Desulfobacula toluolica Tol2: one gene and its partner. The protein of the gene in region 1 interacts with the protein of each later gene in a pairwise test. Links are inferred from orthologs where the notes say so. Each region holds a gene or a part of one and is shown in the gene's direction. Other genes may lie near its edges. The genes, in order: dprA and recA.

Region 1 (6,988 bases):
ATCCGTAACAGGATAGATGAGTTTGGTGTAAGTGAGCCTGATATCCGGATACAGGGCGGGAACAGAATCCTTTTACAGCTGCCGGGCATTAAAGATCCGGAAAGGGCAAAAGGGCTGATCGGAAAAACAGCCCAATTAACATTCCAGCTGGTTGATGATGAAGCTGATGTTGATCTGGCCATCAATGGAACCCCTCCGGTTGGAGATGAAATACTGTATCAGCATAAAATCAATTCAAATTCCGGCACATCAACTAAAATTCCTTTTTTAATCAAAAAAAGAGTCCTTCTTGATGGAAGCCTCCTAACCAATGCCAGAGTTGAGTTTGATCAATTTCAACAACCCTTGGTAGGCATTGAGTTTAATCGAAAAGGAGCAAGGATTTTTGACCGGATAACCGGGGAAAATATCCACAAACGTCTTGCCATAGTTCTTGATAAATCAGTTTATTCAGCTCCGGTCATCCAGGACAGAATTGCCGGGGGCAAAGCCACAATAACAGGTAGTTTTACATTGAATGAGGCAAAAGATCTGGCCATTGCACTGAGAGCCGGTTCTTTGCCGGCACCTGTTAAAATTATTGAAGAACGAACCGTTGGTCCCACACTGGGTGCTGATTCCATCCGAATGGGTCTTATTTCAATGCTTGTGGGCGGACTTCTTGTGGTACTGTTCATGAGCATCTACTATAAGGGTGCAGGCTTGATTGCCGATCTGGCACTGATTATTAATATTGTTCTTATCGGTGGCGGCCTTGCCGCATTCCAGGCCACACTGACTCTGCCAGGAATAGCAGGCATAATTCTTACGATCGGCATGGCTGTTGATGCCAATGTGATTATTTTTGAAAGAATCAGAGAAGAGCTGCGATCCGGAAAAACCGCCCTGGCATCCGTTCATGCAGGGTTTGACAGAGCAACCCTGACGATTCTCGATGCCAACGTGACCACTTTTATTGCCGCCCTGGTTCTTTACCAGTTTGGTACAGGTCCGATCAAAGGTTTTGCCGTTACCCTTTGCCTTGGTATTATTGCAAGCCTTTTTACAGCGCTGGTTCTCTCAAAAAATATTTTTGATTTTATTCTTAAAAACAAACAGTCGTCAAAACTAAGCATATAAAGGGAATACATAATGCAAATTATCAAGTCTGATATCAATATAGACTTTATTGGTAAACATAAAATCGGATTTGTTTTATCAACCATCCTTATCCTCTTGAGCATCGGGTCTCTCATCATTAATAAAGGGCCTAACTATGGTGTCGATTTTGTTGGCGGAACCTTAATTCAACTAAAATTTTCAGAACAGGTTCCTGTTGGAAAAATACGATCAGCCCTATCCGATATAGGCTTTAACGATGCTTCGGTACAAAATTTCGGACAGCCCCAGGACCATGAATTTTTGGTTAGAACCAGCAACCTGGAAATGACCAGTAAAGGCTTGTCTCAATCCGTGATTGAAGCTGTCAAAGCATCCACAGGAGTTGCTCCTGAAATCCGAAGAGTGGAAATGGTCGGCCCCCAGGTCGGGCAGGATTTAAGGAAAAAAGCGCTGTTAGCCATTTTTTATTCCCTGCTGTTTATCACCATATATATTTCAGGCAGGTTTGAGCTAAAATGGATGTTATCGGGTGTAACAGCGGGTTCTCTTATGACTGCGGTATATTTTCTGTCCGTATTTAATGTAAGCATGGTTGTTCTGATCACGGCAGCCCTGGTTGTAACACTGGTATTGTTTTGGATGTTGCACCTCAAATATGCCATGGGTGCTATTGTTGCGCTTTTGCATGATGTATTGATCACCGTGGGAATCTTTTCGATGTTAAACCTGGATTTTTCATTACCGATTATTGCGGCACTCTTAACCATTATTGGATATTCATTAAATGATACCATTATTGTCTTTGACCGGATCAGGGAAAATGTAAAAGGAGCTAAAACAACTGAATCACTGCCTTTATTGTTTAATAGAAGCATCAATGAAACCCTTTCAAGGACGATTTTAACATCAGTAACAACACTGATCGTTCTTTTGGCCCTTTATTTTCTGGGTGGAGAAATTATTCATAATTTTGCATTTGCCATGATTATCGGTGTTCTTATCGGCACCTATTCTTCCATATTTGTGGCATCCCCCATTGTTCTTGCGACCAACAAAAGGTAGTGAAATGCCCTGTTTAAAAAAACGATTGTATAAACCTGTTTATTTTCTTATCCTGTCGTTTTTCTTTGTTTCCTGCGGTGCGATGCATTCTGTTAAAACGCCCGCAGGAAACGACAAAGAAGAGACTTTATGTCACACAAAGCTTGTGGAATTGGAATCTGAGCTTACCGGTATAAAGCAGGATCAGGCAACTTTAAAATATCAAATAGAAAAAAATAATACCATTATACAAACACTTCAGGATATCATCTCAACCCTGGAGACAAAAATTGCATTTCTTGAAAAAACCCCACAGCCTGCAGCCCCTATCCAGTATAAAATTGAGGCCCTCAAACCGGCTGATTTATACAAAAAAGCAAGAAATCTTTTGCTTGAAAACAATTTTTCAAAGGCTGCCGGCTTGTTCTCCGAATTTATTAAACATTATCCTCAAAACAGTCTGGCAGACAATTGTGTTTATTGGCTTGGTGAATGTCATTATTCTCTGAAAGATTATAAAAAGGCAATTGAGGTATTCAAAGACCTGGAAATAAAATATCCCAAATCGGAAAAAGTGCCTGATGCCATATTAAAAACAGGCTATTCATATTTGTTGCTGGATGATTTCAACCGGGCAAACCACTATTTAAAACAAGTATTAAAACAATATCCTTTTTCACCGGCTGCGGAAAAAGCTCAGAAAAAACTTGGAGATTTTGAATAATATCCTTTTTACGAAAAAATAATTCTTTTGAAAAATATCTGCCTTGGTTTACGCTGCGGGAAATCCCGTTTTTGGGCAATATAATGTATAAAAGATTAATAGATCAATTTGGATCACCCGAAATCGTTTTAAAAACATCCGAACATCAGCTTGGAAAGGTTAACAGACTTTCTGCAAAAGTAAGAGACAACATCGTCAATCATAAAGCATTTGTGTACCGGGCAAAAAAAGAATTGGAAATTGTTTTAAACAAAAATATTAACATTGTAACTTTAACGGATTGCGAATATCCTGTGTTGCTCAAACAAATCCCTGATCCGCCGCCTTTTTTGACATATGTGGGCAAACTCGATAACAGCTCTCCTTGTATATCCATTATCGGCTCAAGAGCTGCAACCGGCTATGGGTTAAGCGCATCTGAAAATTTTGCATATAATCTTGCCGGAAAAGGATTTCAGATTGTCAGCGGCCTTGCAAGAGGAATTGATTCCATGGCACATAAAGGTGCGTTAAGAGCAAAGGGAAAGACCATTGCCGTATTGGGATCAGGATTGAATAAAATATATCCCAGGGAGAATAAAAGTCTGTTTCAGGCTATTGCGGAAAACGGCACTGTTTTTTCAGAATTCAAACTGAATACAGAGCCATATCCATCAAATTTCCCCACTCGAAACCGTATCATTGCAGGTTTATCCTGTGGAAGTATTGTTGTTGAAGCAGCCAAAAAAAGTGGATCTCTGATCACTGCCCGACTGGCCACGGAATATAATCGAGAGGTATTTGCAGTTCCGGGAAGTATAAAATCAAAAAAAAGCGAGGGCACCCATTCTCTGCTCAAGCAAGGTGCAAGGCTGGTTGAAAATGAAAATGATATTATGGATGAACTTCATCATTTTATTCATGAAGAAAAAGAAAACTTTCAAGCGGCTCCTTTACAAAAACAAAAATCAACTGATTATAAAAGTTGTAAACAAAATAAATCTTTAATTATGAATTTTCTTGACCCTTACCCTGTACATATTGATGTGTTAATCGAAAAAAGCGGGATGACAAGTTCGCAGGTTACATCCCAATTAATTGATTTGGAACTGCAAGGCACAGTGATGCGCCATCAGGGTAATTATTATTCGATCTCGGAGGAATACCATTGACAAAACCCCTAATCATCGTCGAGTCCCCAACAAAAATCAAAACATTAAAAAAATATGTTGGAAAGGAATTTAATGTTGCTGCAAGTGCCGGCCACATAAGGGATCTTCCTGTTAAAACCCTTGGTATTGATATTGAAAAAAATTTTCAGGCAGAATATGTTAACATAAAAGACAAATCCAAAGTTATTTCCAATCTGAAGAAATTGGCCAAAGATGCCAAAGAAATTTATCTTGCACCTGATCCGGATCGCGAGGGTGAAGCCATTGCATTCCATATTATGGATATTTTAAAGAAAAAAGACCGGATTTTTCATCGTGTTCTTATTCATGAATTAACCAAAAAGGGAATTCAAGAGGCATTACAAAAGACCCTGATACCGGATGCCAATAAATATGATGCCCAGCAGGCAAGAAGAAAACTGGACCGTCTGGTTGGATATCAGATTTCCCCTTTATTATGGCAAAAAGTCCAGAGAGGCTTAAGTGCAGGAAGGGTTCAATCTGTTGCCGTTAAAATTATCTGTGACAGGGAAAGGGAAATTCGAAAATTTATTCCGGAAGAGTTCTGGACGATCACAGCCGACCTTCTTTCACAATCCCCTCCTAAGTTTAATGCTGCCCTCATTAAGATTAACAATAAAAAGGCCAAGGTTACCAACGAAAAACAGGCTTCAGGTATTTTAAAAGATCTTAAAGCTGCGCAATTTGTTATTCATGAAATAAAAACCAAAACTATTAAACGGAACCCGTCACCTCCTTTTATCACCAGTAAACTTCAACAGGATGCAATCAATCGGCTAAGGTTTTCCGCAAAAAAAACCATGATTGTTGCACAGCAGCTTTATGAAGGCATTGAAATAGGAACAGGAGGCCCCGAAGGTCTCATCACCTATATGCGTACGGATTCAACCAGAATTGCTCCTGATGCAGCCCGGGAGGCACAAGCCTTTATTGCACAAACAATAGGAGATGAATTTGCATTAAGCACCCCCAGATTCTTCAAAAACAAGAACAAGGTTCAAGATGCCCATGAAGCCATTCGCCCGACATCTGTGTTTCACTCACCTGAAAAAATAAAAAATTTTCTGTCTCCAGACCAGTTTAAGCTCTATGATCTGATATGGAAACGATTTGTTGCATCTCAAATGGCACAGGCCATCATTGACCAGAAAACAATTCTGATTAAGGCAACGGATAAATACATGTTTTCTGTCAGCGGTTCAACAGTTAGATTCTTAGGATTCATGAGTCTTTATTCCCCAAATAATGAATCAAAAGAAAAAGATATACAGGCTTTACCTGATGCCAAAGAAGGAACTGTTTTAAAAACACTGGAAATTTTTCCAAAACAGCATTTTACAAAGCCTCCGCCAAGGTTTTCCGAGGCATCACTTGTCAAAGAGCTTGAAAAAAACGGAATCGGACGACCCAGTACCTATGCATCCATCCTGTCAGTGATTAGGGACAAAGGATATGTTGATCTTGTAAATCGATATTTTGCGCCCAGTGAGCTTGGATTTATTGTGAATGACCTATTGGTAGCTTCTTTTCCAAATATTTTAAACATCTCATTTACAGCCCAGATGGAAACAAATCTTGACGATGTTGAAACCGGCAACCTGGAAGAAGTGCAGCTTTTAACTGATTTTTATGCATCTTTTAAAAAATATCTGGATGCTGCAAGTGAAAACATGATCAGCTTAAAAGGCGTCGGAGTTGAGACCGGCCTGGTCTGTCCGTCCTGCGGGAAGCAATTGAATATAAAAATCGGCAGAAACGGCCATTTTCTTGCATGTACGGGATATCCGGACTGTTCTTTTACCAGCAATTATCTTCGGGATGAAAAAGGCAATATTTCAATTGTTGAAAAAATTGTTGACAATACAAAAGTCAAAGATTGCATCAAATGCGGCAAACCCATGGTTCAAAAAGACGGCCGTTTCGGTCTCTTTCTCGCCTGCACCGGATACCCGGACTGTAAGCATACTGAGTCCGTCAACGGTGAATACAGCAGTAAGGATATCGGGGTAAAATGTCCAAAAGCAGATTGCTCAGGAACAATTTTAGAAAAAAAGACAAAAAGAGGGAAAATCTTTTTCGGCTGCTCAAAATACCCGGATTGCACATTTGCATCCTGGGACAAACCAATTGATAGAGCTTGTCCGGATTGCAGTTCCCCCTATCTTGTTGAAAAAGAGACCAAAAAGGAAGGAAAATTCTTAAAATGCCCGGATAAAAAGTGTGGGTTCAAAGAGCATCAGTAAAAAAAATCCGTCCCGATTATCTGCCAGCTTTTAATTGTTTAACAATTACTGTGTCATATGGTGGAGCGTATCAAATGATGGTATGTCGAATGAAATACCATCACAATACAGATTCTCCGGATAGAAAACTTTTAAACCATATTATTCATTAACCCGTTCTACATACTCGCGGGTTCTGGTATCAATTTTGATCATCTGTCCTTGTTCTATAAAAGGCGGCACCTGGACTTCAAACCCTGTTTCAAGTATAGCGGGCTTGGTGCTTCCGGTGGCAGTATCTCCTTTTGCCCATGGTTCTGACTTGATCACTTCCAGGTTGATAAAATTGGGCAATGTTATGCCAATGGGAAGTCCGTTATACAAAAGGATTGTACAAAGCGTATTGTCCTTTAGCAGATCTATTGCATCCCCTAATTGATCTTTTGTCAAAAAATGCTGTTCATAATTGGATGTATTCATAAAGCAGTAGCTGTCCTTATCCGAATACAGATATTCCATTTCCTGTTCTTCAAGATCCGCTTTTTTGAATTTATCACCGGATCTATAGGTTCGTTCAAACTGGGACCCTGTAATCATATTTTTTAATTTGCATTTATACAGGGATTGCCCTTTTCCGGGTTTTTTAAATTCAAAGCCAATAATAACATAAGGTTCTCCGTCTATTTCAAACTTTAAACCCTTTCTCAAATCACTTGCTAAATACATGT
Region 2 (7,137 bases), 1.8 Mb from region 1 along the record:
CATGCCATTTTCACAATTAATGATGGAATTAATAAAAAATTTTTAGTACATATTATTTCTTTGATTTATCAATTTGCGTTTATGACGTTCGATTAACTGAAGGATGAATAAATGATAAATTCACAAAGACTGGCTCAACGGTTTAAAGCACTTGTTGAAATTGATTCTCTTTCCCGGCAGGAGAGAAATGTTGCGCTGGAACTTGAAAAAATATTAATTGGGATGGGAGCAACAGTTTGTTATGACACGGCAAAGGAAGCGGTAAAAGGCGATTGTTCAAACCTTGTGGCCAGGTTCAAGGGAACCGTTGATGCAGACCCTGTCTTCTTGTCCGGTCATATGGATACGGTTGGGCCTGGAAAAGGTATAAAAGTGCTGTTTGAAAACGGTATTTTTAAAAGCGATGGAACAACCATTTTGGGTTCGGATGATAAATCAGCCCTTGCCATTATTCTTGAGGTCATGGACGTGATCATTGAAAATAAAATGGATTACCCGCCGGTTGAAATTGTTTTTACGGTTTGTGAAGAAATCGGTCTTTTAGGTGCAAAAAATTTTGATTATTCTTTAATAGAGTCAAAATTCGGATATATACTGGATTCAACCGATACGGAAGGGATTGTCACAAAAGCCCCGGCTGCCAACAGGATCACCCTTAAGGTTTATGGAAGGGCGGCTCATGCGGGAGCAGCGCCTGAAAACGGTATCAATGCCATTGCCGTTGCCTCAAAAGCTATTTCCAAACTCAAGTTGGGCCGCATTGATGAAGAGACCACCTGTAATCTTGGAACCATAAAAGGAGGAGTTGCCACCAATATTGTTCCTGAGTTTGTCAAAATCTGCGGGGAAGTCAGAAGTCATGATGTGGAAAAACTGAAAAATGTTACGGATTGGATTGTCGATGCATTTTATGTTGCAGCCGAGGAGTTTGATGGCAATTCGGATCTTCCCCGGATAGAAGCCGTTGTTGAGAATGATTTTCCCCTTACAAATATTTCTGAAGACCACAAGGTTGTTAAGCTTGCCAGGAAAGCGGCAAACAATATCGGCATTCCCATGGAAAGCAAAACCATAGGCGGTGGCGCAGATGCCAATATCTTTTTCAGCCGCGGTATTGCTGCCGGTGTTTTGGGAACCGGAATGACGGATGTTCACACCCTGAATGAATCCATTGACATCAAGGATATGGAAAATTCAGCACGGCTGGTGCTGGAGATTCTAAAGGTTCATGCAGCAGGAGGCTTGTCCTGAGATGATTGCTTATTTTGATATGTTTTCCGGTATAAGCGGGGATATGACTCTTGGAGCGTTCCTGGATCTTGGCGTACCAGTTGACTGGTTGAACGAAAAATTATCCGGAGTTTTAAACGGCTTTGAATTAAAGACAAGTATTGTCTATAAACACCACTTAAAAGCAATGGACATTGTGGTTGATGTCATTGAAAAAGACGCATCATCAAGGAACTACAAAGATATTAAAACCTTGATTGAAACCTGTTCGCTGTCTGAAACAGTAAAAATGAACAGCCTTTTGGCCTTTAAAAAAATAGCAGAGGCCGAGTCTGCCATTCATGGCAAAGATATTGAAACGGTTCATTTTCATGAGATCGGCGGCATTGATTCCATTGTTGATATTCTCGGCTCTTTTTTGTGCGTGGAATATCTGGGTATCAAACAGGTCTATGCCTCTTGTATTCCGTTAGGGTCAGGATTTGTAACCTGTTCACATGGAAAGATACCGGTTCCGGTTCCGGCAACCATAGCCATTTTAAAAGATATTCCAGTAAAACCGTCCGATGCAAAGACGGAAATTGTAACCCCCACAGGAGCAGCTATTATTTGCACTCTTGCAGCTTCATTCGGAGGTATGCCGGAAATGATCGTCAAACAGGTCGGTTATGGCTCGGGCAAAAGAGATACCGGCTCAACTCTTCCCAATTTGCTGCGCATTGTATTGGGCAAAGAGAGAAAAGATCAGAAACAGGAGAATACAAACATTCAAAAAGAAACCATTTATGTGATAAAAACCAATGTGGATGACATGAGTCCCGAGGTTTCAGGATTTTTGATGGAGACTTTGTTTGAAAATCAGGCACTGGATGTCTGTTATGTTCCGGTTCAGATGAAGAAAAACAGGCCGGGGACCCAGATTGAGGTGATGTGCCGTAAAGAAAATCTTGATCATATTGTTCGCCTTATACTTGCCCAGACCACATCAATCGGCGTGAGATATCATGAATGTGAAAGATCCTTTCTCTTAAGGGAAACAGCTGTTATTGATACCTTGTTTGGAAAAATGCAGGTGAAAAAGATAACCAATCCTGACAAAAGTATCAGGTTTGTTCCGGAATATGAGGCTGCAAAAAAGGTGGCAAAGAAAAAAAAGATACCGCTCAAAGATGTGTATAACCAAGTTTTATGTGATGTCAACTCTCTTTTAGACAACGCCCCCTTGATATAAATTGATACAAAATTTTTGATCAGATTCCTTATGATTCAATTCACTTGACCTGATTTTCTTGATCCAATTTTCTTGACAGGGGATGATGCAGAATATAGAACTGCCAGATGATTTTAAATAATAAAATAATAATGTTTTTTGCCACAGGATTTTTTACCGGTAAAATCCCTTTTGCACCAGGTACATTCGGCACTCTTGCGGCGGTTCCTTTTGCTCTGGTTTTTTTAATCATTTCACCATCATTTTATGGTTTTTATATCGTGAGTGTTATCCTTGGTGCCATTTATGTTGCGGATCAGGCTGAAAAAATACTGGGAAAGAAAGATCCTGGCTGTATTGTTATTGATGAGATTGCAGGGTATGTAGTGACCTTGTCAATAGTTCCGTCTCATATTTCTGTTTCTACGCTTGCAGCCGGTTTTTTTATATTCCGTTTTTTTGATATTGTGAAATTCGGACCTGTTAAATATTTTGAAAATAATTTTTCAGGGGGAGCAGGAGTGGTGTTGGACGATATTATGGCAGGTGTTTTTTCTGCAATTGTTTTAAGAATTCTATATTTATCGGGTATATTTTAGGAGAAAAAGGGATGGGAATAAATTCGGAAAAGGATAAAGCCATAAAAACGGCAATGAGCCAGATTGAACGTCAGTTTGGCAAAGGATCTATCATGAAACTGGGCGGTCGGGCCATTGAAGCCGTTCCGGTCATACGAACAGGCTCCCTGGCTCTGGATAAAGCCCTTGGGGTCGGCGGATATCCCAGGGGCAGGGTGATTGAAATTTACGGTCCTGAATCATCCGGAAAGACTACCCTGGCTCTTCATGCTGTTGCCCAGGCACAAAAGTGCGGCGGGATTGCCGCCTTTATAGATGCCGAACATGCCCTGGATGTGGCATATGCCAAACGGCTGGGGGTGGATTGCGACGAACTGCTGATATCCCAGCCCGATACAGGGGAACAGGCTCTTGAAATAGCTGATATGCTGGTCAGAAGCGGCGGGGTTGATATCATGGTCGTGGACTCTGTAGCCGCGCTTGTTCCCCGGTCTGAAATTGAAGGGGATATGGGAGATTCTCATATGGGACTGCAGGCAAGGCTGATGTCCCAGGCCTTGCGAAAGCTTACCGGGACCATCGGTAAAACCAATACTACCCTTATATTTATCAACCAGATCAGGATGAAAATCGGTGTGGTCTATGGCAATCCCGAAACCACAACCGGTGGGAACGCCTTGAAGTTTTATGCATCCATGCGCCTTGAAATCAGAAGGGCGGCTCCGATTAAAGACGGCCAGGAAATCATTGGGAACCGAACCAAAGTTAAAGTCGTGAAAAACAAACTGGCGCCTCCTTTTAAAGATATTGAGTTTGATCTCATGTATGGCGAGGGCATTTCAAGAACCGGGGACCTGCTGGATATGGGGGTTCAACTTGAAATTGTGGACAAGAGCGGATCATGGTATTCGTTTGAAGGCGAACGAATCGGCCAGGGAAGAGAGAATGTAAAACTTTTTTTGATCGATAACCCGGATATATTTGAAAAAATTGAGCAAAAGGTTCGTGAGAAGCTTGGGCTTTCAGAGCCTGCCGTAAAAGAAAACCAGGACAAAGAAGTCAAAGCGTAACATATCAGTGAATTAGGAGTTGTAACATGACAGGCAATGATGCCAGAAAGATTTTTATAGACTATTTTAAAAAACACAATCATCAATATGTAAGGTCTTCCTCCCTTGTACCACAGGATGATCCCACCCTTTTATTTGTGAATGCAGGAATGGTTCAGTTCAAACGAGTGTTCACAGGAGATGAAAAAAGGGAATATTCAACTGCGGTAACTGCCCAGAAATGTGTCAGGGCCGGTGGTAAGCATAATGATCTTGAAAACGTCGGTTATACGGCAAGGCATCATACCTTTTTTGAAATGCTGGGTAATTTTTCCTTTGGTGATTATTTCAAGGAAAAAGCCATTGATTTCGGCTGGGACCTGCTCACCAACGGGTATGGATTTGACAAAGAAAAATTATGGGTTTCCGTGTTTCATGAAGATGATGAGGCATATGGCATCTGGCGGGACCAGGTGGGCGTACCGGAAGAAAGAATCGTAAGGCTTGGGGAAGCGGATAATTTCTGGAGCATGGGAGATACCGGGCCTTGCGGGCCTTGCAGTGAAATTCATATTGACAGGGGAGAGGCATTCGGGTGTGGTGCTAAAGAGTGTGCCGTGGGGTGTGACTGTGACCGATGGCTTGAGTTGTGGAACCTTGTCTTCATGCAGTTTGAACGAGATGAACAGGGCAATATGACCCCATTGCCCAAACCAAGTATTGATACTGGCCTGGGACTGGAACGGGTAATTTCCGTTCTTCAGGGAGTTCCAACAAATTATGACACTGATTTGTTTGTTCCCATCATGGAAAAAGTCGGGGAACTTTCCAATAAAAAAAGGCATGAATCAGACCAGGTTGAAGTGGCCATGAAAGTTATTGCCGATCATTCCCGGGCCACCGCGTTTTTGATCAGTGACGGGGTGCTGCCCTCCAATGAAGGCCGGGGATATGTGCTGCGCCGAATCATGAGGCGGGCCATCCGGTACGGAAGGAGTATCGGGCTTGTCAAGCCTTTCATGCACGAGACCGTACAGACGGTTTTTAAAATTATGGACCAGGCCTATCCAGAACTGAAAGAGTCTTCTGCATTTATCTTGAACGTGGTGAAAAATGAAGAAGAAAAATTTCTTGAAACCCTTGATACCGGCATGAAATTGCTGGAAGCCACTCTGGAAGATATTAAATCGGGTGATATTAAATCAGGCGATATAAAATCAAACAATCATTCCACCATCTCCGGGGAAGTGATTTTTAAACTTTATGATACCTTTGGATTTCCCGTTGATATTATTGAAGATCATGTCAAGGATATGCAGATCAATCTTGATATGGATGGGTTTGACCGGGCAATGGCAGAACAAAAGGCAAGATCCAGGTCCACTAAAAAGTTCACAGGGGTTGGCGATGCCTATAAAGCTTTGACATCACAAGGAGTGAAAACCGATTTTCAAGGTTATGACAAGATTGTTGGAACATCCGAAGTTCTTATCCTTGTAAAAGACGATAAAGAGATTGAGGCGGCAACGCCGGGTGATTCCATAGAAATTGTAACCGCTTCCACTGTTTTTTATGCGGAATCAGGCGGACAGGCAGGTGATGCCGGAATATTTGAAAATGAAAATTGTGTCATCAGGATTACGGATACGGTCAAAGATCCCAGCGGGCTTTTTATCCACAAAGGGATGGTCAAAAAAGGTTCGGCAAAAAAAGGGGATCTATTCAGCCTTACCGTGGACGCCGTGAAAAGACAGAACACGGCTGCGAATCATACAGCAACCCATATCCTTCATTCCGCCTTGAGAAAGGTTCTGGGAGAACATGTCAAACAATCGGGTTCACTTGTAACAGATACCCGGTTAAGATTTGATTTTACCCATTTTTCATCTATTTCCACACAAGACCTTTTGGCCATTGAAAATGAGGTCAATCAAAGGATTCGTGAAAATTGTCCCGTTCAAACCAAAGAGATGAACATGGATGATGCGGTTAAAGAAGGTGCCACTGCATTGTTTGAAGAAAAATACGGAGATGTTGTACGGGTAGTGTCTCAGGGGGATTTTTCCCGGGAGCTTTGCGGGGGAACCCATACAAAACAATCCGGTGATATCGGGCTGTTTAAAATTTTGTCCGAAGGCGGAATCGCATCTGGTGTAAGAAGAATCGAGGCTGCAACAGGTCAGACAGCGCTGGATTATATTCATAAAGAGCAAGGCCTTATTGAATCTGCAGCCGGTCTGTTAAAAGGTGCTAAAGAGGATTTGGTTTCAAAGGTTGAGGCTCTGGTCAAGGATAAGAAAAACCTTGAAAAAGAACTGGAATCCTTGAAAGCAAAAATGGCATCAAAGTCTGTTGAAAATATGGATGATGCCATCCGGGAAATCAACGGGGTCAAAGTGATTTCAAAGCGGGTGGAGATTGAAAATCCTTCCCAGTTAAGGGACCTGGCAGATAAATTCAAGAACAAAATCGGCTCCGGGGTAATCCTTCTGGGTGCCCAATCCAATGGAAAAGCCTTGTTGATAAGTGTTGTCACAAACGATTTGACAAAAAAGTTCAAAGCCGGTGATATTGTAAAAACAGCTGCAAAAATAGTCGGTGGCGGAGGCGGGGGCAGGCCAGATATGGCCCAGGCCGGTGGCACAAAACCTGAAAACCTGGACAAGGCACTGGAATCGGTTTATCAAACAATGTCATGACCGCATATTTTATAAGGCGATTGTTGCTGGTGATACCGACTTTTATCGGTATCACCATCATGGTTTTTACCATCACCCGTTTTGTGCCCGGCGGTCCCATTGAACGGATCATTTCCGATGCAAGGGCCATGCAGACGGGCCAGGGCGGATCATCTACAACATCCGGCCCGGACAATGGACAGCCTCTTTCCGAAGAACAGATTCAAAAGTTAAAAGAGTATTACGGGTTTGATAAACCCGTTTTAACCAGTTATTTTATCTGGCTTGCAAAGGTGTTAAGAGCGGATCTTGGGCAATCCACACGATATTATGACCCGGTCTGGGACATGATCAAAGAACGCATTCCCATCTCCCTTTATTTTGGTATTTTA

Evidence for each region.
Region 2: the proteins of dprA (region 1) and recA interact in binary tests that used the Bacillus subtilis proteins (3 or more experiments, as listed by UniProt). The link is inferred for Desulfobacula toluolica Tol2 from one-to-one orthologs.

Annotation. Positions count from the first base shown.
Region 1 is NC_018645.1:1,688,579-1,695,566, reverse strand. What follows is about bases 2,197-4,983. They hold dprA (DNA-processing protein DprA), read left to right. Parts: upstream 2,197-2,949; coding sequence 2,950-4,017; downstream 4,018-4,983. Other genes in these bases: topA (type I DNA topoisomerase), read left to right, coding at 4,014-4,983; ybgF (tol-pal system protein YbgF), read left to right, coding at 2,197-2,866. Also shown: protein translocase subunit SecD, read left to right, coding at 1-1,119; protein translocase subunit SecF, read left to right, coding at 1,132-2,163; more of ybgF, read left to right, coding at 2,168-2,196; more of topA, read left to right, coding at 4,984-6,281; efp (elongation factor P), read right to left, coding at 6,423-6,986. UniProt on the Bacillus subtilis protein: Protein that helps load RecA onto ssDNA during transformation. Binds cooperatively to circular ssDNA, is able to bridge different segments of DNA. Favors the loading of RecA onto SsbA- or SsbB-coated ssDNA and formation of RecA-DNA filaments.
Region 2 is NC_018645.1:3,507,742-3,514,878, reverse strand. What follows is about bases 2,134-5,069. They hold recA (recombinase RecA), read left to right. Parts: upstream 2,134-3,050; coding sequence 3,051-4,088; downstream 4,089-5,069. Other genes in these bases: alaS (alanine--tRNA ligase), read left to right, coding at 4,115-5,069; TOL2_RS15885 (phosphatidylglycerophosphatase A family protein), read left to right, coding at 2,569-3,039; larC (nickel pincer cofactor biosynthesis protein LarC), read left to right, coding at 2,134-2,461. Outside these bases: TOL2_RS15895 (M20/M25/M40 family metallo-hydrolase), read left to right, coding at 112-1,251; more of larC, read left to right, coding at 1,253-2,133; more of alaS, read left to right, coding at 5,070-6,766; TOL2_RS15870 (ABC transporter permease subunit), read left to right, coding at 6,763-7,137. UniProt on the Bacillus subtilis protein: Multifunctional protein involved in homologous recombination, DNA repair and competence.